DNA from 4 places in the Mesorhizobium cantuariense genome. Region 3 is predicted to be linked to each of the others. Evidence: riboswitches for the same ligand, from Rfam matches in the RefSeq annotation. Region 3 holds a riboswitch; each other region holds the start of a gene.
What was found. Region 3 has a riboswitch for thiamine pyrophosphate ahead of ACFOJ9_RS21105 (YkoF family thiamine/hydroxymethylpyrimidine-binding protein). Riboswitches for the same ligand answer to the same signal wherever they lie in the genome.
Positions count from the first base shown of each region.

Region 1 (7,068 bases), 1.8 Mb from region 3:
CAGCCTTCGGCGCCGGCATGCGCGGTCGCCGCCTCATTGCCGTTGATGGTCTCCTGCTTGACGGTGCTGTCGTCGAGACCGGCCACCCAGCCGCTGCGGATATAGTCGGTGAGCGCGCGGTTCTTGTCGATCGAAACGCCGTCGAAGCGGATCGCCATGTCGCCGGGGCCGGTTGCGGTCACGGCCGCCGCCGAATTGTCGATGATGAAGCCCTGCGGCACCGAGAAGGACACGCCGAGGCCCGGATGCAGGAAGGTTTCGCCGCGCACATAGCCTTCCTCGGGCGTGTCGCCATAGAGCAGGCCGTCTATGCCGGCGAGGAAGGAATCGCGGTCGCGCGTGCCGAAGCCTGGCGCGCCGAACTGGCGGGCGTGGCGCTGCGCCAGGTCGATGCGCTGCGGCGTGTTAGGGTGCGTGGCCAGGAAGTCGAGGCTGGCATCGGTGGCGCCGCTGATCGAACGGAAATCGGTATAGGCCGACATCGACTGCAGGAAGCGGCCGGCGGCAAAAGGATCGTAACCGGCTTCGCCGATCGATTTGATGCCGATGGCGTCGGCTTCCAGCTCCTGGTTGCGCGAGAACTGCGCGAGCCTCAGCTTGCCGCGGATCAGCGCCGCCTTGGCGGTCGGGCTGTCGCCGAGCACGTCGGAAACCACCTTGGTCGCCAGGCCTTCCTCGGCCTCCAGCTGCTGGCGCTGCAGGCCGTGATTGGCGGTGACGTGGCCCATCTCATGCGCGATGACAGCGGCAAGCTCGGCCGAATCATTGGCCAGCGCCAACAGGCCGCGCGTGATGTAGAGATAGCCGCCCGGCAGCGCGAAGGCGTTGACGTTGGGCGAATTCAGGATGGTGATGCGATAGGTCTGCGTCGGGTTGGCCGAGACCACCGTCAGATTGCCGACCACCTTGGCGACCATGCGCTCGAGCTTGGGATCGGAATATTCGCCGCCATAAGTCGCCAGGATGCGCGGATGCTGCGCTTTCGCCAATTCGGCGAGCTTGTTGTTGGCGCCGACATTGTCGACGGTGATCGGCCTGTCGGAAGGCTGGAAGCCGGATTCCTGAACCGCCGGCGGCGTGAACATCTGGCAGCTCGCCAGCGCCACGGCAAAGCCTGCCAGCGCGAGAAAGCGCGCCAGGGGATTCATTCGTAATTTGTTAGCGCCGATCGCCAGAACGGCTTCCTTTCGGGTCCCGGCGCATGACCACGAAAATCGGGGGCGATCTTCGGAACGTGTCATGCGCTATCTCAAACTGCTGCAGTATCCGTTGCACGCCCTTGGGGCGGGCGGCGGATACTGCAGGCAAATCACGTCCTGTGCCGGACCAGTAGGGCGGACCTAGCCACACTCCTCCAGTCATGGCAAGCAAACGCCACATCGCCTGGAGCCGGTTTGGCCGTAAATTATGTCCGCTTTCGGGCAACATCTCGTGATACGGCATCCCCGGCACCCGCGCCGATATAGCGCCGGAACGCTTCCGGACCAGCCCCGGCAAAGAAATCATCCACCTTGCCGGTTGCGGCAACCAACCCATTGTCCAAAAACACCATGTGTTCGCCGATGCGACGGGCGTCTTCCGGCTGATGGGTGACGAACAGCACCGTCATGCCCCGCTCGGCATGAACGGCGGCGACCAGATCCAGCATGTCGTCGCGCAGCGCCGGACCGAGCGAAGCGAAGGGTTCGTCGAGCAGCAGCACCGGCCGGTCACGCACCAGCACCCGAGCCAGCGCGACGCGCTGGCGTTCCCCGCCCGAGAGTTCGCGCGGCAAGCGTCGTTCCTTGCCAGCAAGACCGGTGCGCGCAAGGGCCCCGGCGATCGCGGCGCGGTCCGCTTCCGTCAGCCGCAAGGATGGCGAGCGACCGAGCCCGACATTCTGCTCGACGGAAAGATGCGCAAACAGATTGTTTTCCTGGAACACCATCGACACCGGCCGCACTGAGGCTGGCTCGGCGCTGACATCGACCCCACCGATCAGCACGCGGCCCGACTGTGGGGTCTCAAACCCGGCGACCAGATTGAGCAGCGTCGACTTGCCCGAACCGCTCGGCCCCATGATGGCGGTGATCTTCGCCGCGGCGAAATCGACGTTGAAGACGAGCGGCGCTTCGCCATAGCTGAACGACACCTTGTCCAGCCGCACCGGTGCACCCTTTTCAAGCCTGCTGGCCGCCCCGTCACGCATCCCGGACCTTCTCCCTTCCCAGCCAGTGCGCCGCCACGATCAACGCGAGGCAGATGAGGCCGAGCAGCAATGCCAGGCCGGCGGCGTCCTCGGTACGGTAGCTGCCCATCCGCGCCAGGAGAAGGTACGGCAACGTCTGCACGGAATCACTGCCGAACAAGGCAATGACGCCGAGATCGCCGAGCGACAGCGCCATGGCAAAGGCGAAGGCAGTTGCGAGGGGGCGCCGCAGCGACGGCCAGTCGACCAGCATCAGCCGGTTCCAGCCCGCAATGCCGAGCTGTGCACAGAGCCGTTCGTGACGCTCGCTCGCCGCATCATAGGCGGGACGGACGGCGCGCAAGGCAAACGGCATCGCCATCACCGCATTGACGGTGACGACCATGACCGGGGCAATGGCGAAGACATCGCCGGTATGGCGCAGCAACAGGAACCAGCCGGCGCCGACGACGATCGGCGGCACGACCAGCACAAAACCGGCGCCGGTATCGGAGGCGTGTTCGAGCAGTGTCTTTGCGCCGGCACGGCGGTTTAGCGCCAGTGCCCGCCGCGCCATGGTCAGCGCCAGCGACAGCGTCACCGAGAGCAGCGCCGACAGGAAGGCGAGCACCACGCTGGTCAGCGTCGCCTGCCTGACAGTGGCCTCACCGGCCAGCCGGCTGAGATCGGCACCCAACCCGGCAACCACCGTCGCCGCCATCGGCCCGACGACGAACAGCAGCGCCAAGACGATGAGCATGGCGTTCAGCCAGGTCTCGATCCCGCCGACTGAGAGATAGCGGCGTTGCGCGACCGGCAGGTTGGTGTCGCCGACCACATTGGCGCCAAGCCGCGTCAGCGCCAGCACCACGATAAAGGTCAAGGCGATCTGCAGCAGCGTCAGCGTCACCGCGCGTGCGGGATCGAAATCGAAGCGCAGCGCCTGGTAGATGCCGACCTCCAGCGTCGTCGCGGCCGGCCCGCCGCCCAGTATCAGCACGATCGTGAAGGATGTGATGCAGAGCATGAAGACCAGCCCGGCGACTCCCGGCAATGCCGCACGCAGCGTCGGCCATTCGATCAGCCGGAACGCCGGCGGCGCCGCCATGCCGAGCTGGCTCGCCAGGCGCCATTGGTCGGTCGGTATGGTCTGCAGCACCTCGAGGAACAGTCGCGTCGCCAACGGCAGATTGAAGAAGACATGGGCGACGAGAATACCGGACAGGCCATAGATGCCCGGCCAGCTTCCGCCGCCGATCACCGAGAACACGCCGGCGAAATAGCCGGCACGGCCATAAAGCGCCAGGATGCCGAGCGCCGCGACGATGGCCGGCAGCGCCAACGGTACGGCGAAGAGTTGCAGGATGAAGGCGCGGCCAAGGAAGCGTGGATGCCGCGACAGAGCGCGCGCCACCAACAGCGCCGGGCCGACGGAAAGCAACGTCGACAGCGCTGCTTGCCAGAGCGTGAAGCGCATGACGCGCAGCAGATAGGGGTCGAAGGCCGCCCAGGCGCCGGAAAGATCGTGAGCGCCCTCGAAAAGCAGGCCAGCAAACGCGCCGCAGATCACCAGCGCGATTGCGGCGAGCGCCATGATGCCAGCGCCGACGCGGGAATCCGTGGAATGCGCCGGCGCCATCGCGCTGCCTACTTGCTCATCACCGCCAGCCATTCATCCACCCAGGCCTTGCGGTTGGCGGCGACCTCTTCGGGGCTGAACAGCAAGGTCTTGGTCGGCTTAACCAGTTTGTCGAAGGCCGGGTTGAGCGGCTTGTCGGTCTTGCCTGCCGGGAACATCCAGTTGGTCTCGGGGATCGCGTCCTGGAATTTCGGGCCTGTCATGAAGGCCATGAACTTTGCCGCCAGCGGATTCTTGGCCCCCGTCGTGGTGATACCCGCCACCTCGATCTGCAGATACTCGCCCTCCTCGAACGACGCTGCCTGGTAGCGCTCTGTCTTCTCGGCGACCATGTGATAGGCCGGCGACGTCGTGTAGGACAGCACCATCGGCGCCTCGCCCTTGGTGAACAGCCCATAGGCCTCGCTCCAGCCCGGCGTCACGGTCAGCACCTTCGCCTTGAGTTTGGCCCAGGCCTCCGGCGCCTTGTCGCCATAGACCGACTTGACCCACAGAAGCAGGCCGAGGCCCGGCGTCGAGGTGCGCGGATCCTGGATGACGATCTTGTCGTCGGCACTTCCTTCGACCAGCTCTTTCAGGCTTTTCGGCGGCGTCTTCATCTTTTCGGTGTCGTAAACGACGGCGAAATAGCCGTAGTCGAAAGGCACAAAAGTGTCGTCGCTCCAGCCACCCGGCACATTTATGTCGGATACCCCGCCATGCGGCGCGAACAGGCCTGACGCCTTGGCATCGGCGGTGAGATTGGTGTCGAGGCCGAGCACGATATCGGCCTTGGTCGATGCCCCTTCCAGCCTGACCCGGTTGAGCAACGCGACGCCATCGGCGACCGAGACGAACTCGACATCACAGCCGCATTCGGCCTCGAATTCCTTCTTCACCACGGGACCCGGACCCCAGTCGGCGGTAAAGCTCTCATAGGTGTAGACGGTGAGTTTGTCCTTGGCCAAGGCCGGTCCGGACAGGACCACGGCCATTGCTGAGACAAGAGCGTATAAAAGCGTGCGCATCGGCGCCTCCTTCGTTCGAATTAAAAGGAATTGAGGCGTCGGACTGTCCGAAACGTCTAATCCCTCCGCCGGTACAAACCGGATCAGGTTCAGCGGGTTGGCGAGATTGCCTCTCAGCCGGTCCGCGAAGATCGCGTCCGGCACCCCGTTAGAGCGTTTCGACACATAGGCCGGGCCGATCCCCCACGCAAGTGGGAGTTTGCCGCCTTCCGTTTCCGGTGCCGGGCTGGTAAGGGCCACACGATATGAGCACATTCACCATCCTGCTTGGCGGCGATCTCAATCGCACGCCACGACTCGACCGCCAGGTCGAAGGCTCCCGCGTCATCGCCGCCGACGCCGGCATCGGCCATGCGCGGTTGCTGGGCCTTGTCCCGGAACTGTGGGTGGGTGATTTCGATTCTGTGCCCGCCAATCTGCCGGATGATCTCGCCACTGTCCCCCGCCGGACTTTCCCGGCGGAAAAGGACCAGACCGATGGCGAACTGGCAATCGCCGCGGCACTCGAGCGCGGTGCGACCAGCCTGGTGCTCGCCGGTGCTTTCGGCGGCAAGCGCGCCGACCACGCTTTCCTGCATCTGGCGCTTGCCCTGCGGCTGGCCGAGGCCGGGACTGATGTGCTCCTGACCAGCGGCGCCCAGGAAGGCGTCCCGTTGCTGCATGGAAAGGCTGGCTTCGACTATGCCGACGGCACGCTGTTTTCGGTGCTCGGCTTTTCCGAGCTTGCTGGCCTGACCGTCACCGGCGCCAAATGGCCGCTCGATCACGTCAAGGTGGCATTCGGCTCGTCGCTGACCATTTCCAACGAGGTCAAAGGCCACCTCGAAATCGCGCTGGACCATGGCAGCGCGATGCTGCTCGCTCATCCCTATCCCTATCCCTTACCTGAAAGCTGATATGGCCCCGCCCCTTCTCAACCTCGACGGGATAAAACTGACCTTCGGTGGCACGCCGCTGCTCGATGGTGCCGCCTTGACGGCGTCGGCCGGCGACAAGATCGCGCTGGTCGGCCGCAACGGTTCGGGCAAGTCGACGCTGCTGAAGATCGCCGCCGGCCTGATCGAGCCGCAGGACGGCGAGGTGTTCCGCCAGCCCTCGGCAACCGTCCGCTATTTGCCGCAGATGCCCGACATGGAGGGTTTTGCCAGTGTCCGCGCGTATGTCGAGGCGGGGCTTGGCCCTGCTGACGATCCCTACCGCGCCAGCTATCTGATGGAGCATCTCGGCCTGTCGGGTGAGGAGCGTCCGAACGACCTGTCGGGCGGCGAAGCGAGGCGCGCCGCCCTTGCCCGCGTCATGGCGCCGGAGCCCGACATTCTGCTGCTAGATGAGCCGACCAACCATCTCGACCTCTCGGTGATCGAATGGCTGGAAGAGGAGCTTAGCCGAACCTCCTCGGCACTCGTCGTCATCTCGCACGATCGTCGCTTTCTCGAGCGCGTGTCGCGCGCCACCATCTGGCTCGATCGCGGCCAGACCCGCAGGCTGGACAAGGGCTTTGGCCATTTCGAGGAATGGCGCGACCTTGTGCTGGAAGAAGAAGAGCGCGAGCAGCACAAGCTCGGCCGTCAGATCGTGCGTGAGGAGCATTGGCTGCGCTACGGCGTGACGGCGCGACGCAAGCGCAACATGCGCCGTCTCGGCGAATTGCAGACCATGCGCCAGCGTTTCCGCGGCCATCGCGGCGCCGAAGGGTCGGCGACCATGGTGGCGAGCGACGCCGCCGAATCCGGCAAGCTGGTGATCGAGGCCAAGAACATCGAGAAGAACTTTGGCGATCTCACTGTCGTCAAGGGGTTTTCGACCCGCATCCAGCGCGGCGATCGGGTTGGCCTGGTCGGGCCGAACGGCGCCGGCAAGACGACGCTCTTGAAGATGCTGACCGGCGAGATGAAGCCCGACGCCGGTTCGATACGGCTCGGCACCAATCTGGAGATCGCCACGCTCGACCAGAAGCGCGAGGCGGTCGACCCGCAAGAGACGCTGGCGCAGTATCTCACCGACGGGCGCGGCGAAAATCTCGTCATCAATGGCGAGCAGCGCCATGTCGTCTCCTACATGAAGGATTTCCTGTTCAAGCCGGAACAGGCGCGCACGCCGGTACGCGAGCTTTCCGGCGGCGAACGGGCACGCCTGCTGCTGGCGCGCGTGCTGGCGCGGCCGGCAAACCTTCTGGTGCTCGATGAGCCGACCAACGATCTCGACATGGAGACGCTGGAGCTGCTGCAAGAACTGGTTGCCGGCTTTGCCGGCAC
Region 1 covers NZ_JBHRVD010000001.1:6,157,855-6,164,922, forward strand. Annotated here, with positions in the region: gene ACFOJ9_RS30085 (M48 family metalloprotease) at 1-1,148, opposite strand, end outside; gene thiQ (thiamine ABC transporter ATP-binding protein) at 1,406-2,188, opposite strand; gene thiP (thiamine/thiamine pyrophosphate ABC transporter permease) at 2,181-3,806, opposite strand; gene thiB (thiamine ABC transporter substrate binding subunit) at 3,815-4,813, opposite strand; TPP riboswitch at 4,857-4,971, opposite strand; gene ACFOJ9_RS30105 (thiamine diphosphokinase) at 5,059-5,709, shown strand; gene ACFOJ9_RS30110 (ABC-F family ATP-binding cassette domain-containing protein) at 5,711-7,068, shown strand, end outside.
Region 1: linked by a shared signal. The riboswitch ahead of thiB (thiamine ABC transporter substrate binding subunit) and the one ahead of ACFOJ9_RS21105 (YkoF family thiamine/hydroxymethylpyrimidine-binding protein) in region 3 are both predicted to bind thiamine pyrophosphate.

Region 2 (7,068 bases), 3.7 Mb from region 3:
GAGGTGTGTCTTCTCGCATATCGGGCACAGCAGAGACGGGCAGATCAAACTCTGTATCCAACCAGTCAGACATCAAGAACGCAATTGCCCCTGCGGCAATCGCCCCGTCTCGCTGGCGGGCCGTCATTTTGCTCATCGATCGGAAGCTGACCCCCTCTTCGCGCGGAATGTCCAGATCATCCGACAGAAAAAAGGAAAGGGGAAATCCCAAAGTGCGAGCAAGCTTCTTGGCAACATCCTCGCTCGGAAGATACTCCCCCGCTTCATAGCCCGTGACCGTACGTGGTTCGATACCAGTCTTTGCAGCGAGTTCTTTCATCGTCAGGCCGGCCCGCTTACGAGCCACGGTAAGCCGCGATCTATTAAACATTATGCCGCCTTGCGCTTCACCGGCACATCAATCTCGACGTCTTCGATCGGGTCTTCGACCGGCACTCCACCGTCCACACCCGGCAACGGAATGAAGATGCGCTCTCCCCAGTCAGTTATAATCCGGGCCGGTGACGGCGCGAAGCTCGCTGCGCCCGTCTTTTGCCTCCAAGGTTTTCACAAGCTCGCGATGGGACAGCAGGCCGTGCTGCAGATTGATGGCAGCCAGCGGCGCTGGAAGCTGGCGCAGATAGGTGGCCGGCGCGCCGACCAGGCTGGCGAGTTGGCCAAAACTCCAATGCGTGGGTGCAACAGGGGCATGCGCATCGGGCAGCATTAGCCACAGGCGCTCCCGATCGTCGCGGCTGGCGTCGACGCGGATCAGTTCGCTTTCGACGAGGCGGGTCTTGATGCGTTCGGTTCGCCATTTCACCGAATTATGGAGATCGGTGAGAGAAAGGTAGCGCTCGTCGGCCGGCCGATTGAACCACTCCGACGACACGCGACCGATACGCTGGCCGCGGCTGACGTCGACCTTGTAACCGGCACGCGCGTTACGGACGGGCGTGTGAAATTCCATTTGTGTCATGGTTGCTGCTCCGCGGCGGACGCCGGGAGCCTCTCTCCCGGACCTTCACCCGCCGCTGCAGGCCCGCCCGCCCTCTACCTCTGCCGGCATCCCCGCCCGCCGCCAGAAGCGCCGGCATTGCAGCAGAGTTTGCGCCAGGTGGCTGGCGCACGAAGTGTGAAGGCCGGCAAGGTCTGCTGGCCCTATTCGGCCCTCGGCAATACATGTATGAAACGAGCCGACGTCATGGCAGGCGCAGACCGCACCAAGCTCGGTATTGAGGGTGTAATTGGATGTCGAGCAGGTTCGTCCGACCCGTGGTGGTGCAAGTTGGCCGACATGACCGTGAGCGCGTCATTTTCGATGTGAACGACGCGGCCACGATTCTGCTCCGGAGCTTCCATGATCAGACGAAGAAGCGGAAACTGGCTATGGATGCATGCCTTCAGGTTCTGCGTGGCGAAGCCCACCCGCTGGTTGCCAGACGGGCTTTCGTTGTGGCGGCGTTAGAAGCGAAAATTCTGCGCAGTGATTGAGTTCCAAGATTATAATAGCCTCAATTACTTCAAAACCCCCACAAGAGCAGTAACGCAGACAAATAGATCGAACGAACGCTTACTCTTGTAGCCGCGATACATAGCTGCGTATCGAGTGCTGCGCTCGTCGCGCAAGATTGATTCGTTGGATCATCCGCCAAGCTCAGGTTTGCGGCGGAGGTCTTTCCGGTTGGTGGAACGCAACCCTGTCGTCGCCGCCAGAAGGGCCGCATTGCTTCTCCGGCACGCCGTCGGCGCTGCCCCCCTTGCGGATCTCCACGACGACGGGCTCGCCGTCGATGACCTGCATGAGGGCCTCTGGAGTTGTCGAAGAAGAAGCCGCCTCACGCACAAGCCGCAGGACATCGACCGCTTCGTGCCGCACCAGGCCAATGCCCGCATTTTTGATGCCGTAGGGAAAAACCTTGGCCTTGCCGATCGTGCTGTCGTCAAGACGATCGCCGAATACGGCAATTCTTCCGCCGCGACGATCCCGCTGTCGCTGTCACTGGCCACCAGACGAAGCCATTTCGGCCTGGCGAAAAAGTTCTTCTGGCGGCGGCGGGAGCGGGCTTGAGCGGCGGCGCTGTCGTCGTTGGAATATAGCCGAGCGGTGGCCGCCCACGGGCCAAAACTGTCCGAGTGAGATGGATGGCCGGTCGACAGGCGCTTGACAAAGCGGCGCCGTCCCGTTCAACTCCAGACATTCACCAGGGGGGTCCCGACAAGGGGCTGAGATACTGCTGGCTTTCGCAGCGCAGTGACCCGTTGAACCTGATCCAGTTCATACTGGCGTAGGGACGGTGCAAGCGCTTTGCGGGAGTTTATGCCCGAAGACCTGTCTCGAGCAGGTCGGCCAAAGCGTCTTTTCATCCTTCCGGCACAGAACTGGGTCTCCAATGCAAATGAGCAAAGGAGCCTCAAATGAATGCCTTGACCCCAGCGGTTTCCACGGGACCGCTGCCTGCCTCACGAAAAATCCACAAATCCGGCGTCCTCCATCCACAGATCAGGGTGCCGATGCGCGAAATCTCCGTCCACCCGACGGCGGGCGAACCGCCCGTGACGGTCTACGATCCATCCGGCCCATACACCGATCCGACGATCGAAACGAGCATTGAGAAAGGCCTCACACGGCTGCGGCAAGACTGGATCACGGCGCGCGGCGATGTCGAGGCCTATGACGGCCGCCATGTGCAGCCGGAAGACAACGGCTTCGCCGTGGGCGAGCGTCTGACGCCGGAATTCCCCATTCGCAACAGACCGCTCAAGGCCAAGGCTGGGAAGGCGGTGACCCAGCTTGCCTATGCCCGGGCCGGCATCATCACGCCTGAAATGGAGTTCGTCGCCATCCGCGAGAACCTTGGCCGCGAGATCCTGCACGGCAAGCTGCAACGCGACGGCGAAGCCTTCGGCGCGGAGCTTCCCGATTTCGTCACGCCGGAATTCGTGCGCGACGAGCTGGCGCGCGGGCGCGCGATCATCCCCGCCAACATCAATCATCCCGAGAGCGAGCCGATGATCATCGGCCGCAATTTCCTGGTGAAGATCAATGCCAATATCGGCAATTCCGCCGTCACCTCCTCGATGGCCGAGGAAGTCGAAAAGATGGTCTGGGCGATCCGCTGGGGCGCCGACACGGTGATGGATCTGTCGACCGGCCGCAACATCCACAACATCCGCGAATGGATCGTGCGCAATTCGCCGGTGCCGATCGGCACCGTGCCGCTCTATCAGGCACTCGAAAAGGTCGGCGGCATCGCCGAGGACCTGACTTGGGAAGTCTATCGCGACACCCTGATCGAGCAGGCCGAGCAAGGCGTCGACTATTTCACCATCCATGCTGGCGTGAGGCTGCATTACATCCCGCTCACGGTGGAGCGGGTTACCGGCATCGTCAGCCGAGGCGGCTCGATCATGGCGAAGTGGTGCCTGCACCATCACAAGGAGAGCTTCCTCTACGAGCATTTCGAGGAGATCTGCGACATCTGCCGCGCCTATGACGTTTCGTTCTCGCTCGGCGATGGACTTCGCCCCGGTTCGATCGCCGACGCCAACGACGCCGCGCAATTCGCCGAACTGGAAACGCTTGGCGAACTGACGAAGATCGCATGGGCGAAGGATTGCCAGGTGATGATCGAAGGGCCTGGCCACGTCCCCATGCACAAGATCAAGCAGAACATGGACAAGCAGCTCGCAATCTGCGGTGAAGCGCCCTTCTATACGCTCGGGCCGCTGACGACGGACATAGCGCCGGGCTACGACCACATCACGTCGGGCATCGGTGCCGCGATGATCGGCTGGTTCGGCACCGCGATGCTCTGTTACGTGACGCCGAAGGAGCATCTTGGGCTGCCGGACCGCAACGACGTCAAGACCGGCGTGATCACCTACAAGATAGCCGCGCACGCCGCCGACCTCGCCAAGGGCCACCCGGCGGCGAAAGTCAGGGATGATGCCCTTTCCCGCGCGCGCTTCGAGTTCCGCTGGGAGGATCAGTTCAACCTGTCGCTCGATCCCGAAACGGCGCGCTCCTTCCACGACCAGACTTTGCCAAAGGAGGCGCACAAACTGGCGCACTTCTGCTCGATGTGCGGGCCGAAATTCTGCTCCATGCGCATCTCCCACGACATTCGTGCCGAAGCGCAGAAGGAAGGAATGGCGGCGATGGCGGAAAAATATCGCGATGGCGGCAATCTCTACATGCCGGTGAGCGACAGCGCGCCCAAAGGACCAGGGCCGTCATGAGGGTGCTGGTCAAAGGGGCCGGCGTCGCCGGCCTCACGGCGGCCTTCGAATTGGCCAGACGCGGCGCGGCGGTCACCGTCGCCGACGTCCGGCACGGCCGTGGAGGCAATGCATCGTGGTTCGCCGGCGGCATGCTGGCGCCGTGGTGCGAGCGCGAAAGCGCCGAGCAGCCGGTGCTGGATCTCGGGCGCGGCGCCGCCGACTGGTGGGAGGCGGTGCTGCCTGGTCAGGTGACGCAGGCCGGAACACTGGTTGTGGCGCCGCCGCGTGACAGCGGCGAGCTGGACCGCTTCGCCGGCCGCACCTCGGGCCATCGCTGGCTCGATGAAGCGGAAATCGCGCGGCTGGAGCCCGATCTCGCCGGGCGTTTCCGGCGTGGGCTGTTCTTCCCCGGCGAGGCGCATCTCGACCCGCGCCGGGCGATGGCGGCGCTTCACGACAAGCTTGTCGCGATGGGTGTCGACATCAGCTTCGCCACGGACGCGCGGCAGCTTCCCGGGTTCGAGCACGAGATCGACTGCACGGGAATGGCGGCGGACGACGGAAGGCTGCGCGGCGTGCGCGGCGAGATGATGATCCTGCACACGCCTGATATCGCGCTATCGCGCCCCGTGCGGCTGCTTCATCCGCGCTTTCCGCTATACACGGTACCGCGCGCCAACCATCGTTTCATGATCGGCGCGACGATGATCGAGAGCGACGGCGCTGGACCGGTCACGGTCCGCTCTATGATGGAGCTTCTGGGCACGGCCTGCGCGCTCCATCCAGCCTTCGGCGAGGCCGGTATCGTCGAGACCGGCGTCGGTGTTCGCCCGGCCTTCTCCGACAATCTGCCGCGTGTCGAAGCGCGTGGAAACACCGTCGCCATCAACGGGCTTTATCGCCATGGCTTTCTTCTCGCGCCAGCCATGGCGCGGCAGGCGGCCGAACTCGTCTTCGCTGACGAACCCATGGAGCTTGCCTGATGAAATTGACCGTAAACGGCGAAGCGCATGAGGTTGCCGCCACCACGCTGGCAGAGCTGCTTGCAGCGCTCGACTATGAGGGCGATTGGCTGGTGACGGCCGTCAACAGCGACCTCGTGCACAAAGCCCATCGGGCGGAGTTCCAGTTGAGCGACGGCGACTGGATCGAAATCCTCTCGCCGATGCAGGGAGGCTAGCATGTTCGAGCTTTTCGGGACGCCACTGTCCTCCCGGCTGCTTCTCGGCACGGCGCAATATCCTTCGCCGGCCATCCTTGCCGATGCGGTCAAGGCGTCGGGCACGTCAGTAGTGACCGTATCGTTGCGCCGTGAGATGGCGGGCGGCAGGGCCGGCGAAAAGTTCTGGTCGCTGATCCGCTCGCTCGGCACGAGAATCCTGCCCAACACTGCCGGCTGCCACTCCGTCAAGGAAGCGGTCATCACCGCGAAAATGGCGCGCGAAGTCTTCGGTACGAGCTGGATCAAACTCGAAGTGATCGGCAACCACGACACGCTGCAGCCGGATGTGTTCGGCTTGGTCGAAGCCGCCCGCATCCTGTGCGAGGACGGTTTTGCGGTATTCCCCTACACCACCGACGATCTTGTTGTGGCCGAGCGGCTGCTGGAAGCGGGCTGCAAGGTCTTGATGCCGTGGTGCGCGCCAATCGGTTCCGCCCTCGGGCCGGTCAACAGTATGGCGCTGCGTTCGATGCGCGGACATTTCCCAGGCATCCCGTTGATCGTGGATGCGGGGCTCGGACGGCCGTCGCACGCGGCAACCGTCATGGAACTCGGCTTTGACGCCGTGCTCCTGAACACGGCGGTCGCCAAGGCGGCCGATCCGGTCGGCATGGCGCGCGCTTTCGGCAAGGCGGTCGATGCCGGTCGAGAAGCCTTCAGTTCGGGAATGCTCGAACCGCGCGAGGTCGCCGTGCCATCGACGCCGACATTCGGCAGGGCGGTTTTTTCATGAAGCTCGATCCCTTCTACCTGATCGTCGACAGCGCCGCCTGGATCGAACGGCTGGTGCCGCTCGGCGTGAAGCTCGTCCAGCTTCGCATCAAGGACAGGGACGAGGACGGGCTGCGCGCCGAAATGCGCCGCGCGAACGACGTCTGCGCGGTCCATGGTTGCCAACTGATCGTCAACGATTATTGGCGACTTGCCATCGAGGAAGGCTGCGACTTCGTTCATCTCGGCCAGGAGGATTTGGCTGCGGCCGATTTGTTGGCGATCAAGTACGCCGGATTGAAGCTCGGGCTGTCGACCCACGATCATGCCGAACTGGAAACGGCGATGGCCGCCGAGCCTGACTACATCGCCCTCGGTCCCATCTATCCCACTACCCTGAAGAAGATGAAATGGGCGCCGCAGGGACTTGAACGGATCAGCGAATGGAAGTGCCAAGTCGCGCCGATTCCATTGGTCGCCATCGGCGGCCTCAATCCTGAGCGGATCGACAGCGTCTTCGAGGCCGGCGCCGACAGCGCCGCGGTGGTCACCGACATCACATTGAATGCTGATCCCGAAGCGCGCACGCGAGAATGGATCGAAAAGACGGAGCGATGGCGCTGAGGCGAGAACCGCATGTGCTTGTCATCGGCGGATCGGACTCCAGCGGGGGCGCCGGAATTGCTCGCGATATCGAGACGATCTCTGCCATCGGCGTGCGCATCTCTCTGGCTGTCACCGCGCTGACGGTGCAGACGCACGAAGCCGTCATGGACGTCCATCATCAGCAACCCGGTCTGGTCGCCGATCAGATGCGCGCTGCGTTCCAGGCCAACAAGGTGGCGGCCATCAAGATCGGCATGCTCGCGACCGCCGAGATCATCGCTGCCGCAGCCGCAGTGCTCCGTGAAAATCCGCAGGGGCCGGCAGTA
Region 2 covers NZ_JBHRVD010000001.1:662,091-669,158, reverse strand. Annotated here, with positions in the region: gene ACFOJ9_RS03155 (helix-turn-helix domain-containing protein) at 1-319, opposite strand, end outside; partial or broken gene ACFOJ9_RS03150 (hypothetical protein) at 488-958, opposite strand; gene ACFOJ9_RS03145 (DUF982 domain-containing protein) at 1,231-1,473, shown strand; partial or broken gene ACFOJ9_RS03140 (3-oxoacyl-[acyl-carrier-protein] synthase III C-terminal domain-containing protein) at 1,826-2,079, shown strand; TPP riboswitch at 2,176-2,292, shown strand; gene thiC (phosphomethylpyrimidine synthase ThiC) at 2,398-4,221, shown strand; gene thiO (glycine oxidase ThiO) at 4,218-5,186, shown strand; gene thiS (sulfur carrier protein ThiS) at 5,186-5,383, shown strand; gene ACFOJ9_RS03120 (thiazole synthase) at 5,385-6,158, shown strand; gene ACFOJ9_RS03115 (thiamine phosphate synthase) at 6,155-6,760, shown strand; gene thiD (bifunctional hydroxymethylpyrimidine kinase/phosphomethylpyrimidine kinase) at 6,751-7,068, shown strand, end outside.
Region 2: linked by a shared signal. The riboswitch ahead of thiC (phosphomethylpyrimidine synthase ThiC) and the one ahead of ACFOJ9_RS21105 (YkoF family thiamine/hydroxymethylpyrimidine-binding protein) in region 3 are both predicted to bind thiamine pyrophosphate.

Region 3 (7,068 bases):
GACTTCGAAAAGGCCATCAGTCTCAATCCCAAGGACGCAAATGTCTATGCCGATCGGGGCCTCTTGTGGATGGGAAGGCACGAGGATGTCGCTGCGCTGCGCGATTTCGAAAAGGCCCTCAGCCTCGACCACAAGAACCCATTTGGCCATTTCGGCCGAGGCGTGATCCGGACCAGCAGGGCGGACTATGACGGAGCTATTGCCGATCTTAGCCAGGCAATAAAACTCAATCCCAAGTTTGCCGCTGCCTACGATGCGCGAAGCAAGGCGTGGGAGGCCAAGGACAATCACAAGCGCGCCGAAGCTGACCGCAACGCAAGAAGGCGGTGAGCCTCGGCGCGAACTAGACAGGTTCAGGGAGGGCGGGTGGATGGGACGTTGGAAAGGCTTGGGCGTGGCCGCGGTCGCCGCTTTGTCCTTTGTTGCGGTAAAGGTGTTGCCCTGGGCGTTCGGCTTTGCCGGCGGTAAATATCTCTACCAGACAGTGGCGGGTTCGCCCGATCCACAAACGCTAACCGCGGCTCAGGTGAGTGAACAGATTGAGAGCCAGGGAAGCCAGATATTCAGGGCAATCAAGCAGGAGTTCCCAGACGACTACGACGCCGTCGTGGAAAAGATCACGGCCGTGGCCAGGCTTGGAAATGTCGATCAGGTGCGAAATACGAGCAGGATGGCTGTCGCCGATCTCAGGCGAAGATACGCATCCCTGCTGTCCTCGGCTCCGGACAGCAAAGCCGCCGAGGCGCTGCGTGCACAATTGGATATGCTCAACCATGTCATGGCGCGGGAAACCGCTGCCATCTGCAACAACTACCTTCGTGAAGGGCCGGGCACGCTCAGCACGCCGGACCAGGATTTCCTGATCGACATGGACAAGGTCGGCGCCACCCTGTTCCACGCCTTCGGCGCAGCGAAGAATGGCGGTCTGCCGGCCGCTGTTGCCAGCGACGGAGACTGGTCGCTGCTGGCCGACGCTTTCATCAACGCTGGCGGCACTCCCGCCGAGATAACTGCCATTGCCAATGTCAGCCGGGAATTCGAAGGTCTCTGCCCAGCCGTAGCAAAACTCTACGCAGCCGCCCTGTCGCTGCAGGGTGAACCCGGGCGACACATCAAAACCACTCTGCTCTATGAGATCGCCCGGAATTAGCCGGATCTGCTGATCTGTGCGTCTGACGTGGATCTGTCGCGCCTCGTGAACCTCGTTGACTGGCTAGCCATTTCCTCGAAGTTCGAGAGCCAGTTGGCTCCCTACCCCAGAGTTGAATTGCTAAAATACTTCTGGAAATCAGGGCGTTGCGCCAGAACTTCGCCGTCGGCATCGCGCAAAATGCCGGAGGCGAAGAGATAGTCGCCGATCGCGTCCATCTTGGCCGGATCCATCGTCCCGATGGCGCCGCTTTGACTGCGTAGATAATGGCCGTCGATCAGCGCCTTCAGCGAAGCCTCGATCAGCGCCGGATTGGTCAGCGCATCCTTGTTGGCCGCGATCAGCAGGGCTGCCGCATCTTCGGGGTGGTCGACGGCGAACTGGTAGCCGCGCCGCGTCGCCTGGACGAAAGCGGCCGCAGGCTTGGGATTTGCCTGGAGATAGGCTTCGCTCGAAGAGATCAGCGTCGTGTGCTCGTCAGGCACGCCGTAATCGGCATAGACGAAGCTGCGCTGCTTGACGCCCTTGAGTTCGGCTTCGACACCCTCCCAGGTCGAGACTTCGAGCGTAAAATCGACCGAACCATTGGCCAGCGCCTCATAGGCTGAGGTGCCGAGCGTCACCGTCTCGAAATTGCCCTTGCCGCCATCATGGCGGATGATGGTCGATATCAGTGCGTTTTCCCAGGCACTGCCGAAGCCGCCATAGATCAAGCCGTCAAGGCTTCTCGGGCTTTTGATCTCGCTGCGTGCCGCATTGAAGACCACGCGGCCGGTTTCGGACTGCACCACCGCATAGACGCCCTTCAGGTCCGCCCCGGCGGTTTTCTGGGTGAACAGGCTGATGGTGCCGTTGATGCCGAAATCGGCGACGCGGTTTGCGACCAGCGTGCCTGCACCGGTATCGCTGTAGGGCAGGATGTCGACCTCGAGCCCGGCCTCGCGATAGAAGCCCTTGTCGCGGGCAACGAACAGTCCGATGTGGTTGGTGTTGACCGTCCAGTCGAGGGCGACGGTGACCTTTTGTGCCGCCGATTGCGCTCGAGCCCGACCCGTTCCGGCAACCAAGGGAAGACCGGTGGCAAGGGTCAGCAACAAGGCCTGCCGGCGTGTCAAGTCAGTCATGATCGTGTCCTTTGGATGGGTTGGGGTTGAGGATGATGTCGAGGATTTCGGCCTCGAGCGCGCTTGCCTGGCGCGCGGCATCGCCGCCAAGGCTGCGCGGGCGCGGCAGCGGCACCTTGATTTCACGGACGATGCGGGCCGGGCGCGCCGACAGCACATAGACGCGGTCGGACAGGAACACGGCTTCGCGCACGTCATGGGTGATTAGGAGCGCCGTCCAGCGGTGGTGCCGCCACATCTGTTCGAGCCAGCGCTGCATGGCGGTGCGGGTCAGTGCATCGAGCGCGCCGAACGGCTCGTCGAGCAGCAGCATGTCGCGCTCTTGCACCACGGTGCGCAGCAGGGCCGCGCGCTGGCGCATGCCGCCGGACAGCTGCGCGGGAAAATGCCGCTCGAAGCCGGCGAGCCCGAATTCGGCAAACAGCGGCGCGACGCGCGCCCGCGCCGCCTTGCGCCTGATGCCTTGCACTTCGAGCCCGAGCGTCGTGTTGTCGAGGATGCGCCGCCACGGCATCAGCGCGTCGCGTTGCGGCATGAAGGCGAAGTGCTTGCCGTGGTCATCGAGGCGCGCGCCGTCGAACAGCATCTCGCCCTCGCCATGCTCGGCGCCGGTCAGAAGCTGGAACAGCGTCGACTTGCCGGCGCCCGAGGGCCCGAGGATCGAGACGAACTCACCAGCGCCGACACTCAGCGAAATATCGGCCAGCACGTCGAGCCCACCGAACGCCTTGCGCACATGACGCAGCTCGAGCCGGCTCATCGCCACAGCCTCTTCGCTGCGGTATCCTTGCCGGTGCGGTCCCAAGGCATGGCAAGGCGCTGCAACAGCACCGTCAACCCGAACAGGACAAGTGTCAGCGCGGCGCTGACACCGACGGCGGCCAGCACCAGATCGGGGCGGAAATTGTTCTTGGCGTTGAGCATGTAGATGCCCAGCCCCTTCGCGGCACCGGCATATTCGGCAAAGATCGCGCCGACCACGGCATAAGTGATGGAGATCCTCAGGCCAGCAAAGAAGTAAGGCAGCGCCGAAGGCAGCCGTGCCAGCACGAAGATGCGCCAGCGCCCAGCTCCCATGGCGCGCAGCATTTGCCCGATCTCGGCCTCCGTCGCCTCATAACCCTCGACCAATGCCACCAGCATCGGAAAGAAGGTGACCAGCGCCACCAGCATGATCTTGGGTGCCAGTCCGAAGCCGAACCACAGCACCACCAGCGGCGCAATCGCCACCAGCGGCAAGGTCTGGCTGACGATGAAGACGGGAAACAACGCGCGGCGCAGCGGCTGGAAGAAGTCGACCAGCATCGACAGCGCAAAGGCGGCGCTGAGCGAACAGGCAAAGCCGAGTAGCGTGGCACGGATGGTCGGCATCGCGTTGTCGGCCAACGCCTCACGATTGAGCATCGCTTGCTCGAAGACGCGCGACGGCGCCGGCAGGATCGTCGGCTTGATGCCGGAATAGGTGGCATAAAGCTCCCACGCCAGCAGGAGCAGCCCGACCGAGATCATGGCCGGTCCTGCCTTGACAAGAAGGCTCGCGATCGGGCGCGAAGCGACTGATGATGAGACCACGGGAGATAACCTTTGACGGCCGCGCGAGAGCGCGACTGGCTCAGACAGCCGACGGGCTGTTGGCCGAGACCGTGACGTCGAGGGTTACGTGACCGGCGCCTGGTCCGAAGCGGCAGAAAGCTTCGTCCAGCGCCGAAAAGATCGCACCGGCATCACCGCGCAATTTCGTGCAGAAATGCTTGGAACGCTCATAGACGCCGGACTGCTTGAGAAAGTCGATGCAGCCGTAGATCTCGTCCATGTGGTCGTCGGTGCCCATCACATAGAGCGAGAACTGCGCGGCCGCCGGCTGGCCGGTGGCAGCAGCATTGCGCACCGCCGCGATGGCCGCATCTTTGCGTGGGCCGAGTGGTCCGACAGGCCCACCAAGTGCATCGGAGCGGCAGATCGGATCATCCGGCTCGCCCGGGCAGCCGCGCGAGATAGTGGCCGACAACACGCAATGTTTGCCGCTGCGTGCCGCCGCCACGAAGAGGTCGCGCATGGCGGGAAACAGCACTTCGGGCGGCCCGACCAGCAAGGTCGAGATGTCGTCGGTCTCGATCCTGAGCTTGTCGCGGTAAGGATCGAGCGCGCCGAGCGCGCCAAGGATGACGCCGACGAAATCGTCGGCCATGGGATATAGGGAAATCTGTGCGCCTGAAAACATCGCCCGCCTCGCTCCGCTGGTATTACCCAGATCAGCTTCTAGGGTCTGTGGGCTTGCCGCCCCCGTCTCAGCCCCGACCGTACGGAGCACCCCTGTGGATGCGCAAGTTAAAGCACCATTCGAGCTGAAGGGAAAGCCGTTTTTTCAGTGCGCTGCGCCAATAGCATTGCGCCAGGCATGGTGCGCCTGAGCGGAATTTTATCGGGAACCTTCGCTGCCGCGACCGGTTGTCCCCACAGTCGCGATGCGATCACCTTCGTAGAAATGAGCGACGAGTTCACGGAAATGGAGACAAACCATGTTCATGAAAATCCTCGCAGCTTCGGCTCTCACCATTGGTCTGGCTACATCAGCCATGGCGCAAAGCGCTGGCGACAACGGTGCAAACGGAGGCGGAAGCGGCAAATCGGTGACGGTTGAGCCGAGCACGCCGGCTTCACCCAATACGGTCGAGCCGGACACTGTGGACCCGGGCATAACCAACAGCACGACCGGCATGCCCGACGGCATGAATTCCAACGCGGATGAAAACTGCCCGGCCGGTCCGCAGGGCGCACAGCCAGATGCCATCGGCACCTCGCCGGGCACGGCTTCGCCGACAGTCAACGACAACCATTGCGGCAAGTAAGTTGTCGCCAATCGGAGCGAAAACAAAACCTGCGGAGCGAATGCTCCGCGGGTTTGCGGCGCATCGTTAACCGCCGGACATCGTCTGACGGTCGGTATGCGCATGCCGCAGGAAATCGACGAAGGCGCGCACCGCCGGCGATGTATGGCGCTGCTTCTGATAACAGAGGAACCAGCCAGGAAAAGGCGCGCACCACTCATCCAGCAGCGAGACCAGTTTGCCGGCGTCGATCAGCGGACGCACCAGCTCTTCCGCCCAGAAGGCAACGCCGACGCCCTGCATCGCAAGCGCCATGTCGCGGCTGGAAACGACCAGCTGACCATTGACGGCGACCAAGTTGGCCATCCCGGGCGAATTCCCGACGCAGGCATGAAACCCTTGCAGCCTGCCGCGATCGATTGCCACATGGCGTATGAAGATGGCGCCAGTCCGACCATAGGAGGAAAGCTGACATAGCGGTTGGCCAAAATGTTCAGGTCGGGCGATTATAAGGTTTTCGCAATTTTCTTATAACCACTTGAAACCAGGAGCAGAAGCGCGCAGTTATAAGAGAACTGCAAATTTCTTATAACGCAAAGGCCCTGGTCGGACGCCGCCATGAAATCGATCGATATCGCTTATCGCACTCTGTTCGCTGAACTCGTGCAACGAAGCCTGGACGCCTCGTTCCAAACTGACTTCTCGACGGCAGGCAATTTCGTACGGGTTCCGGTAAAAGGCCGCGACTACTGGTATTTCGAGGAGACCAGGCCGAAGACGACAAGACGATATGTCGGTCCGGCCGACGATCCCGAGATCGCAAAACGCGTCGCCGCCTTCAGGGAAATCAAGAGCGATCTGAAAAGCCGTCGTAAGCTCGTATCGACGCTTGTTCGCGAGGCTGGGTTGATGGAGCCGGAAAAATTTACCGGCGATATCGTCGAAGCTCTTGGCAAGGCCGGGTTTTTCCGCTTGCGGGGCGTACTTGTCGGCACGGTCGCATTCCAGGCCTACGCCGGATATCTGGGCGTAAGGCTGCCGGGGGTGGCGCTACAGACAGGCGATGCTGACTTTGCCCAATTTCACTCGGTCTCCGTCGAAGTGGGCGACAGTCTGCCACCGATCATGGATGTGCTGCGCGATATCGATCCGTCGTTTCGCGAAATTCCGCACCGAACGGATGCCAATCGCACGACCCAGTTCGAAAACGCTTCCCGGTACAAGGTCGAATTCCTGACCCCAAACCGGGGTGGCGACGACTACGCCGACCACGCGAGCGCGATGCCGTCGCTGGGCGGCGCATCGGCACAACCCTTGCGATTCCTGGATTTTCTGATCCGCGAACCCGTAAGGACAGTCTTGTTGCATCGATCCGGAGTCCCGGTATTGGTCCCCTCACCCGAGCGATATGCCGTCCACAAACTGATTGTCGCCTCTCTTCGCCAAGCGAATGCAAACGGCGCGGCAAAACGGGAAAAAGATGTTCTTCAGGCAAGCTTGCTGGTCGAGGCGATGGCAGCTGCCCGCCGGCAAGATGATCTCGCCGTGGTGTTCTCCGAAGCATGGAATCGCGGTGCCAGCTGGCGCGATGCAATCCAACGAGGTCTTCGTTTACTCGATCCCGATCGGCAAGACACGGTCGAGACAATCGTTCGAAGGGCACTTTCGGATATTGGTGAAGAGCTCGATGGCTTCACCGACGCGACAAGGCGCGCTGGTTAAAGGAGTTTGGATGCGATGACCTGCTCGACGACCCCGTCGAGCAGCAATGCATGGCAAATCGCAGTTGCGAATCTACGAAACCGCCTTCTCACGAACCGGCAGCTTCCAGCCCGGCCTGACGAAATGGCAGGTGTAGCCGTTGGGGTATTTCTCCAGATAATCCTGATGCTCAGGCTCGGCTTCCCAGAAGGGACCGGCCGGCGCGACTTCGGTGACGACCTTGCCCGGCCACAGACCCGAGGCA
Region 3 covers NZ_JBHRVD010000001.1:4,360,387-4,367,454, forward strand. Annotated here, with positions in the region: gene ACFOJ9_RS21080 (tetratricopeptide repeat protein) at 1-330, shown strand, start outside; gene ACFOJ9_RS21085 (hypothetical protein) at 395-1,150, shown strand; gene ACFOJ9_RS21090 (ABC transporter substrate-binding protein) at 1,252-2,274, opposite strand; gene ACFOJ9_RS21095 (ABC transporter ATP-binding protein) at 2,267-3,034, opposite strand; gene ACFOJ9_RS21100 (ABC transporter permease) at 3,031-3,783, opposite strand; gene ACFOJ9_RS21105 (YkoF family thiamine/hydroxymethylpyrimidine-binding protein) at 3,887-4,495, opposite strand; TPP riboswitch at 4,486-4,599, opposite strand; gene ACFOJ9_RS21110 (hypothetical protein) at 4,794-5,123, shown strand; gene ACFOJ9_RS21115 (LysR substrate-binding domain-containing protein) at 5,190-5,468, opposite strand; gene ACFOJ9_RS21120 (nucleotidyltransferase family protein) at 5,721-6,824, shown strand; gene msrA (peptide-methionine (S)-S-oxide reductase MsrA) at 6,897-7,068, opposite strand, start outside.

Region 4 (7,068 bases), 3.0 Mb from region 3:
TCGCCCTGGAGCGCAGATGGTGTGCGATGATGACGTTCTCGCGCACGCTCATGTTCTTGAAGATCGTCGTTTCCTGAAACGTCCGGACGACGCCTTTGCGTGCGGCGATGTGCGGCGCGAGGTCGGAGATGCGCTCGCCCTTCAAGCGCACTTCGCCCGATGTCGGCCTGAGGAACGACGAGATCAGCTTGAACAGTGTCGACTTGCCGGCGCCGTTGGGACCGATGACCGACAATATCTCCTTCTCGCGCACCGAGAAGGAGATATTGTTGACCGCGACGAGACCGCCGAAGCGTTTCGTCAAAGCCGAGACTTCGAGCAGATCGGCCATGGCTCACCCCTTCTTCCGGGTCGTGGCGACGAGGCTGAGCAGCCCATTGGGCAAGAACAGCATCAGCACGATCATCAAGGTCGAGTAGATCAGCAGCTGAAACCGGCCGGTCTGGAAAAGGAGGTCCCAGCCGAAATAGAGCACCAGCGTGCCGAGCATCGGTCCGAATACGTAGCCGAGCCCGCCGAGGAAGCAGTTCAGCATGAAGTTGACGGAGTCGGTGACCGTGAAGCTCGACGGATAAATCGACTGCGAGATGGCGGCGAAGATCGCGCCGGCCACGCCGCCAAAGAAGGACGAGACGGCATAGGCGATGACGCGCAGATAGGCGATGTTGACGCCGATCGACGAGGCCAGTTCCTCGTTCTGCTGGAGCGACTGGCAGAGCTTGCCGACGCGCGAATGAACCAGCCGGTACACTACCGCGAAGCAGACCACCATGAGCGCGACCGCCAGCAGGTAGAAAGCCAGCCGGGCATTATGCAACGTGGCGAAATCCGGGATGATGGTGAGGCCGAAGACCGACAGCGCCCCGGGCAGCGGGATGCTGACCATGCCCTTGGCGCCGTTGGTGATCGGCAGCGCCAGAGCCAGAAGCCGCGCGACCTCGGTCAGCACCAGTGTCACCATGGCGAAGTAGACACCGCGCAGGCGCAGGATCGGCAGGCCGATAAGGACGCTTGCCGCCGCGCAGAATAGACCGGCGACCGGCAGCGTCGGCCAGAACGACCAGCCGTGGGTCACCACGAGTATGGCCGAGACGTAGCCACCCATCAGCGCATAGGCGCCCTGGCCGATGTTGATCCGGCCGATATAGAAGGTAAGCCACACGCCGGCACTCGCGATGCTGAGCAGCGCCACCGAGGTGAACGTATAAAAGAGGTCAGTCCGACCGCTCGTCGCGATCAGAACCGGCACGGCGATGAAGACGATCGCCAGAAAGGCGGCAACCGAGGCGATTTTCACGTTACGCGTCATGGCCCATCAACCCCACGGCTTGCCCATCAGCCCGTTGGGGCGGATCGAGAGGAACACCATCAGCGCGGCGAAGATGACGAGGTAAGTGACATCGCCATATTCGCGCAGCACGGTGAGGCCGACCGACTCCATCATGCCAAGGATGAAACCACCGGCGATCGCACCGCCGACGACGCCGGCGCCGCCGATCATCACCATCATGAAGGCCTTGATCGAGATTGGCCCGCCGATGCCGGAATTGACACCGGTGATGGTGACCAGAAGGCCGCCGACAATACCTGCCAGCATGGCTCCCATCGCGAAGCCGATCATCGAATAACGGTCGACCTGGACGCCCATCAATTGCGCGGCGACACGATCCTGGGCCAGCGCCCGCATGGCGCGCCCGACCCTGCTGTACTGCATGTAGAGAACGAAGGCCGCGATGAAGACCAGTGCGAGCACGCCGACCAGCATACGGTCATAGGGCATGATGATACCGCCCTCGTTGAATACGCCCTTGACGATCTTGGGTACGCCGCGCTGCTTTTCGCCGAAGATGAGCAGGATGACGGCATCGAAGAAGAATGCCGTCGCAGCCGCCAGCAGCATCGTGCTTTCCTCGCGCAGACTTCGCTTGATGACGGTTCGGAAAAGATATTTCTCCATCAGCGCGCCGATGATGGCGAGTGTGACGCCGGACGCCAGCAAGGCGACGACGAAGGGCAGCCCAAGCTGGCCGTATAGTGTGTAGGTGATGAAGCCGCCCAGCACATACATCTGCCCGTGGGCAAAGTTGAGGACATTCATCAAGGCGAAGATGAGCGTCAGCCCCAATGCGATCAGCGCATATTGGGCGCCGAGGTAGAATCCGTTTGCGATGACCTGTTCCATTCCATGGACGCCTTCAATCTTCCGAGGGACCCGGAGAATGCTCCGGGTCCCCGGCAACGCGGGAGGAAGAAACCGCAGGGAAGCTAACCCTAGTCGACCGTGCCGACGAACAGGGTCTGGAAGGCACCGTCCTTGTACTCGTTGACCACCATCGGCACCGCGAGCTGGCGCTTCTGGCCGAAGGAGGTCGTGCCGACATAGCTCAGCTTGGCATCGCCCTTCAGGTAGGGGTTGGGCGCCGAGAAGGTGTCCATGGTCTTCTTGAATTCGTCGACATTGTCGATCGCCGCCGGATTGGCCTTCAGCGTATCGATGATGTACTCGAGCGCATAGACCTTGGTGTTGGACTCGTCGTTGTACTCACCGAACATCTTGGTGTAGCGGTCGACGAATTCCTTCATCGCGTCCGAGGCGATCTCGGGTGTGGAGGCGCCACCGACGGAGATGAAGCCGTTGGCGTATTCGCCCGCACCTTCCTCGAGAACCTTTGCGTCCTGTGCCGTTTCGGTCGAGATCAGGCCCTCGAAGCCGAGCTCGCGGGCGGCGCGGATGAGCAGCGGCGCATTGGCCGGCGCGACGCCTGACAGTACGAGCAGGTCGGGCTTCAGCGCAACGATCGGCGTGAGCACCGGCGTGAAGTCGCGCGTATCGTTCTGGTAGGTGTCGTTCTGGGCGACAATCTTGAGGCCGAGCGCCTTGGCTGCCTCAACGCCGCCGTCACGCTGGCTCAACGGATCCGATTCATTGGCGGCAACGAAGGCGATCGTCTTCACGCCCTTGTTTTCCTTGAGGTATTTGTAGATCGCCGGGCCCGATTGATAGTTAGCGATCATGCCGAGCACGGCATTCGAGGCAGGCTTCTGATAAAGCGCCTTGGGGAAAGCGTAAGGGAAATAGATGATGCCGTTGGCCTCGGCGACCGGGCGCACGGCGGCAGCACCGTCATCGACATTCGGGCCGACCACATAGTGGATGCCCTCCTGCGCCATCTTTTCCATGCCGGCAATGGCGCGCTTGGGGTCTTTCTGATCGTCGAACGTAACGATGTTGACGTTGTAGGTGGCGTCGCCAATCTTGACGCCGCCGGTCTCGTTGATCCAGGCGGCACGCGTCTGCATCGAACGTACGTTCGACGTGCCCCAGGCGGCGGCGGGGCCACTGGTGACACCGACGAAACCGATCTTCAGTTCCTTGTTCTGGGCCTCCGCGGACGGCATGCCCGCAGCGGCCATAGCGAGAGCGGAGACGGCGCCAAGCACCATCGATTTGAGAGTCGAGCGTCGGTTGATCATTCTGGCATTTCCCCTTCTGGTTATCGCGCTTTGTGTTTGCTCTTTGGCTGCGCGGATGCCCTAAGGGAAACCTCTAGCGCAAGATTGTCAACACAGTTTTGATATTTTGTGTACAATCTTATCGCGGATTGCAGACCGAGGGGCAGAGAAGACGCATCCTGCACTGCTGCGGCAAGCGATATCCTCTCGCCCGCAGGCAGTTGGAGATAGCCTTCAAAAGCGTTCCCCAAGCCAAGGACCCCGGGGAACCTCAACTTCCATGGATCGATAACGCTGGACCTGCCCACTGCGATGCGGCCTGGATCCTGCCGATGGAATTCGTGGAGATATGGAACAAGAATTCCGGGGCGCGGATTTCGACCTATGTCATTCTCGGTAAGCGCGGCTCACGGTGCTGCATCCTCAATGGTGCGGCCGCCCGCACCTTTCAGCCCGGCGACCAGATCATTGTCTGCAACTCCATCTACCTGGACGAAACGAAAATCACCTCGCTGAAGCCGAGGATCGTCACGTTCGACCAGGATAACCACATACGCGACCGCTTGAGCTACTCGGTCGATCTTGATGCGCACGGCCGATACAGTTTCTCCATCCTTGACGAGACGAATGCGGCTTTGGCCATTCCTGCCTTGGTCTCCGGGGCGTGACCTGTCCCCGACGCATGCGCGAGCTTTTCTGCCCGGTCTGATTGGCCGCCGATCAGCGCCGCGGGCCGAATGCGCTTGACAAAATAGCGCCGGCCCGTTCAATTCGGCGCATTCACCAGGGGAGTCCCGGCAAGGGGCTGAGATACTGCTGGCTTTCGCGGCGCAGTGACCCGTTGAACCTGATCCAGTTCATACTGGCGTAGGGACGGTGCAAGCGCTTTGCGGGAGTTCACGCCCGAAGTCCTGTTTCGAACAGGCGGCCAAAGCGTCTTTTCATCCTTCCGGCACAGAACTGGGTCTCCAATGCAGATGAGCAAAGGAGCCTCAAATGAATGCCTTGACCCCAGCGGTTTCGACGGGGCCGCTACCTGCCTCACGAAAGATATACAAATCTGGCGTCATCCATCCGCAGATCAGGGTGCCGATGCGCGAAATCTCCGTCCATCCGACGGCGGGCGAACCGCCCGTGACGGTCTACGATCCGTCCGGCCCATACACTGATCAGACGGTCGAAACGAGCATAGAAAAAGGCCTCGCCCGGCTCCGGCAAGACTGGATCGCTGCGCGCGGCGATGTCGAGACTTATGACGGCCGCCATGTCCGGCCGGAAGACAACGGCTTCGCGGCGGGCGAGCGCTTGACGCCGGAATTCCCCGTTCGCAATAGACCGCTCAAGGCCAGGGCCGGCAACGCGGTGACCCAAATTGCCTATGCGCGCGCCGGAATCATCACGCCCGAAATGGAGTTCGTCGCCATCCGCGAGAATCTCGGCCGCGAGATTTTGCACGGCAAGCTGTCGCGAGACGGCGAGAGCTTCGGCGCGGACATTCCCGATTTTGTCACGCCGGAATTCGTGCGCGACGAGGTGGCGCGGGGGCGCGCAATCATTCCCGCCAACATCAACCATCCCGAAAGCGAGCCGATGATCATCGGTCGCAATTTCCTGGTGAAGATCAATGCCAATATCGGTAACTCCGCCGTCACGTCGTCGATGGCCGAAGAGGTCGAAAAGATGGTGTGGGCGATCCGCTGGGGCGCCGATACGGTGATGGACCTGTCGACCGGCCGCAACATCCACAACATCCGGGACTGGATCGTGCGCAACGCGCCGGTACCGATCGGCACGGTGCCGCTTTACCAGGCGCTCGAGAAGGTCGGCGGCATCGCCGAGGATCTGACTTGGGAGGTCTACCGCGACACGCTGATCGAACAGGCCGAACAGGGCGTCGACTATTTCACCATCCACGCCGGCGTGCGGCTTCACTACATCCCGCTGACCGTTGACCGTGTGACGGGCATCGTCTCTCGCGGTGGGTCGATCATGGCCAAATGGTGCCTGCACCATCACCGGGAAAGCTTCCTCTATGAGCATTTCGCGGAGATCTGCGACATCTGCCGCGCCTATGATGTGTCCTTCTCACTTGGCGACGGCCTTCGTCCCGGCTCGATCGCCGATGCCAACGACGCGGCGCAATTCGCCGAATTGGAAACGCTCGGCGAGCTGACGAAGATCGCCTGGGCGAAGGATTGCCAGGTGATGATCGAAGGGCCTGGCCACGTGCCGATGCACAAGATCAAGGAGAACATGGACAAGCAGCTCACTGTCTGCGGCGAGGCGCCGTTCTATACGCTTGGACCGCTGACGACCGACATCGCGCCGGGCTATGACCACATCACCTCAGGCATCGGCGCCGCCATGATCGGCTGGTTCGGCACCGCCATGCTCTGCTACGTCACGCCGAAGGAACATCTCGGCCTTCCCGATCGCAACGACGTCAAGATTGGCGTGATCACCTACAAGATCGCCGCCCATGCCGCCGACCTGGCGAAGGGCCATCCCGCGGCGAAAGTCAGGGATGATGCCCTTTCCCGCGCGCGCTTCGAGTTCCGCTGGGAGGACCAGTTCAACCTGTCGCTCGACCCCGAAACGGCGCGGTCCTTTCACGACCAGACCTTGCCCAAGAAGGCGCATAAGCTGGCACATTTCTGCTCGATGTGCGGGCCGAAATTCTGCTCCATGCGTATTTCTCACGACATCCGCGCCGAGGCACAGAAAGAGGGCATGGCGGCGATGGCGGCGAAATACCGCGAGGGCGGCGATCTCTACATGCCTGCTGACGAGACCGGCGTACCGCTCATGCCAGAGGCGCCGGAACCGTCATGAGGGTGCTGGTCAAAGGGGCCGGCGTCGCCGGCCTCACCGCCGCCTTCGAACTCGCCGCTCGCGGCGCGGCGGTGACCGTCGTCGAGACCCGGCATGGCCTCGGTGGCAATGCGTCGTGGTTCGCCGGCGGCATGCTGGCGCCATGGTGCGAGCGTGAAAGCGCCGAGCAGCCGGTGCTGGATCTCGGACGCGACGCCGCCGACTGGTGGGATGCGGCACTGCCGGGTCAGGTGACACGGGCCGGAACGCTGGTCGTTGCGACACCGCGTGACACTGGCGAGCTCGACCGGTTCGCCAGTCGCACGTCGGGGCATCGGCGTGTCGAGGAAGACGAAATCGCGATCCTGGAGCCCGACCTCGCCGGCCGCTTCCGCTGCGGACTGCTGTTCCCCGGCGAGGCCCATCTCGACCCGCGCCAGGCGATGGCGGCACTTCATGACAAGCTCGCAGCCATGGGTGTCGAATTCCACTTCGGCGCCGACGCCCGGCATGTTTCCGGTTTCGATCGACAGATCGACTGTACGGGAATGGCAGCCGTCGATGACAGGCTGCGCGGCGTTCGTGGCGAAATGCTGATCCTGCGCACGCCTGATATCTCGCTGTCGCGCCCGGTCCGTCTGCTTCATCCGCGCTTTCCGCTCTATGTGGTGCCGCGCGCCGACCACCGTTTCATGATCGGCGCGACGATGATTGAAAGCCAGTCAGCCGGACCGGTCACGGCGCGTTCGATGATGGAGCTGCTGGGTGCCGCCTATGCCCTCCATCCGACCTTTGGCGAGGCCG
Region 4 covers NZ_JBHRVD010000001.1:1,337,615-1,344,682, reverse strand. Annotated here, with positions in the region: gene ACFOJ9_RS06350 (ABC transporter ATP-binding protein) at 1-331, opposite strand, end outside; gene ACFOJ9_RS06345 (branched-chain amino acid ABC transporter permease) at 335-1,309, opposite strand; gene ACFOJ9_RS06340 (branched-chain amino acid ABC transporter permease) at 1,316-2,182, opposite strand; gene ACFOJ9_RS06335 (ABC transporter substrate-binding protein) at 2,272-3,474, opposite strand; partial or broken gene ACFOJ9_RS06330 (aspartate 1-decarboxylase) at 3,742-4,121, shown strand; TPP riboswitch at 4,229-4,345, shown strand; gene thiC (phosphomethylpyrimidine synthase ThiC) at 4,450-6,285, shown strand; gene thiO (glycine oxidase ThiO) at 6,282-7,068, shown strand, end outside.
Region 4: linked by a shared signal. The riboswitch ahead of thiC (phosphomethylpyrimidine synthase ThiC) and the one ahead of ACFOJ9_RS21105 (YkoF family thiamine/hydroxymethylpyrimidine-binding protein) in region 3 are both predicted to bind thiamine pyrophosphate.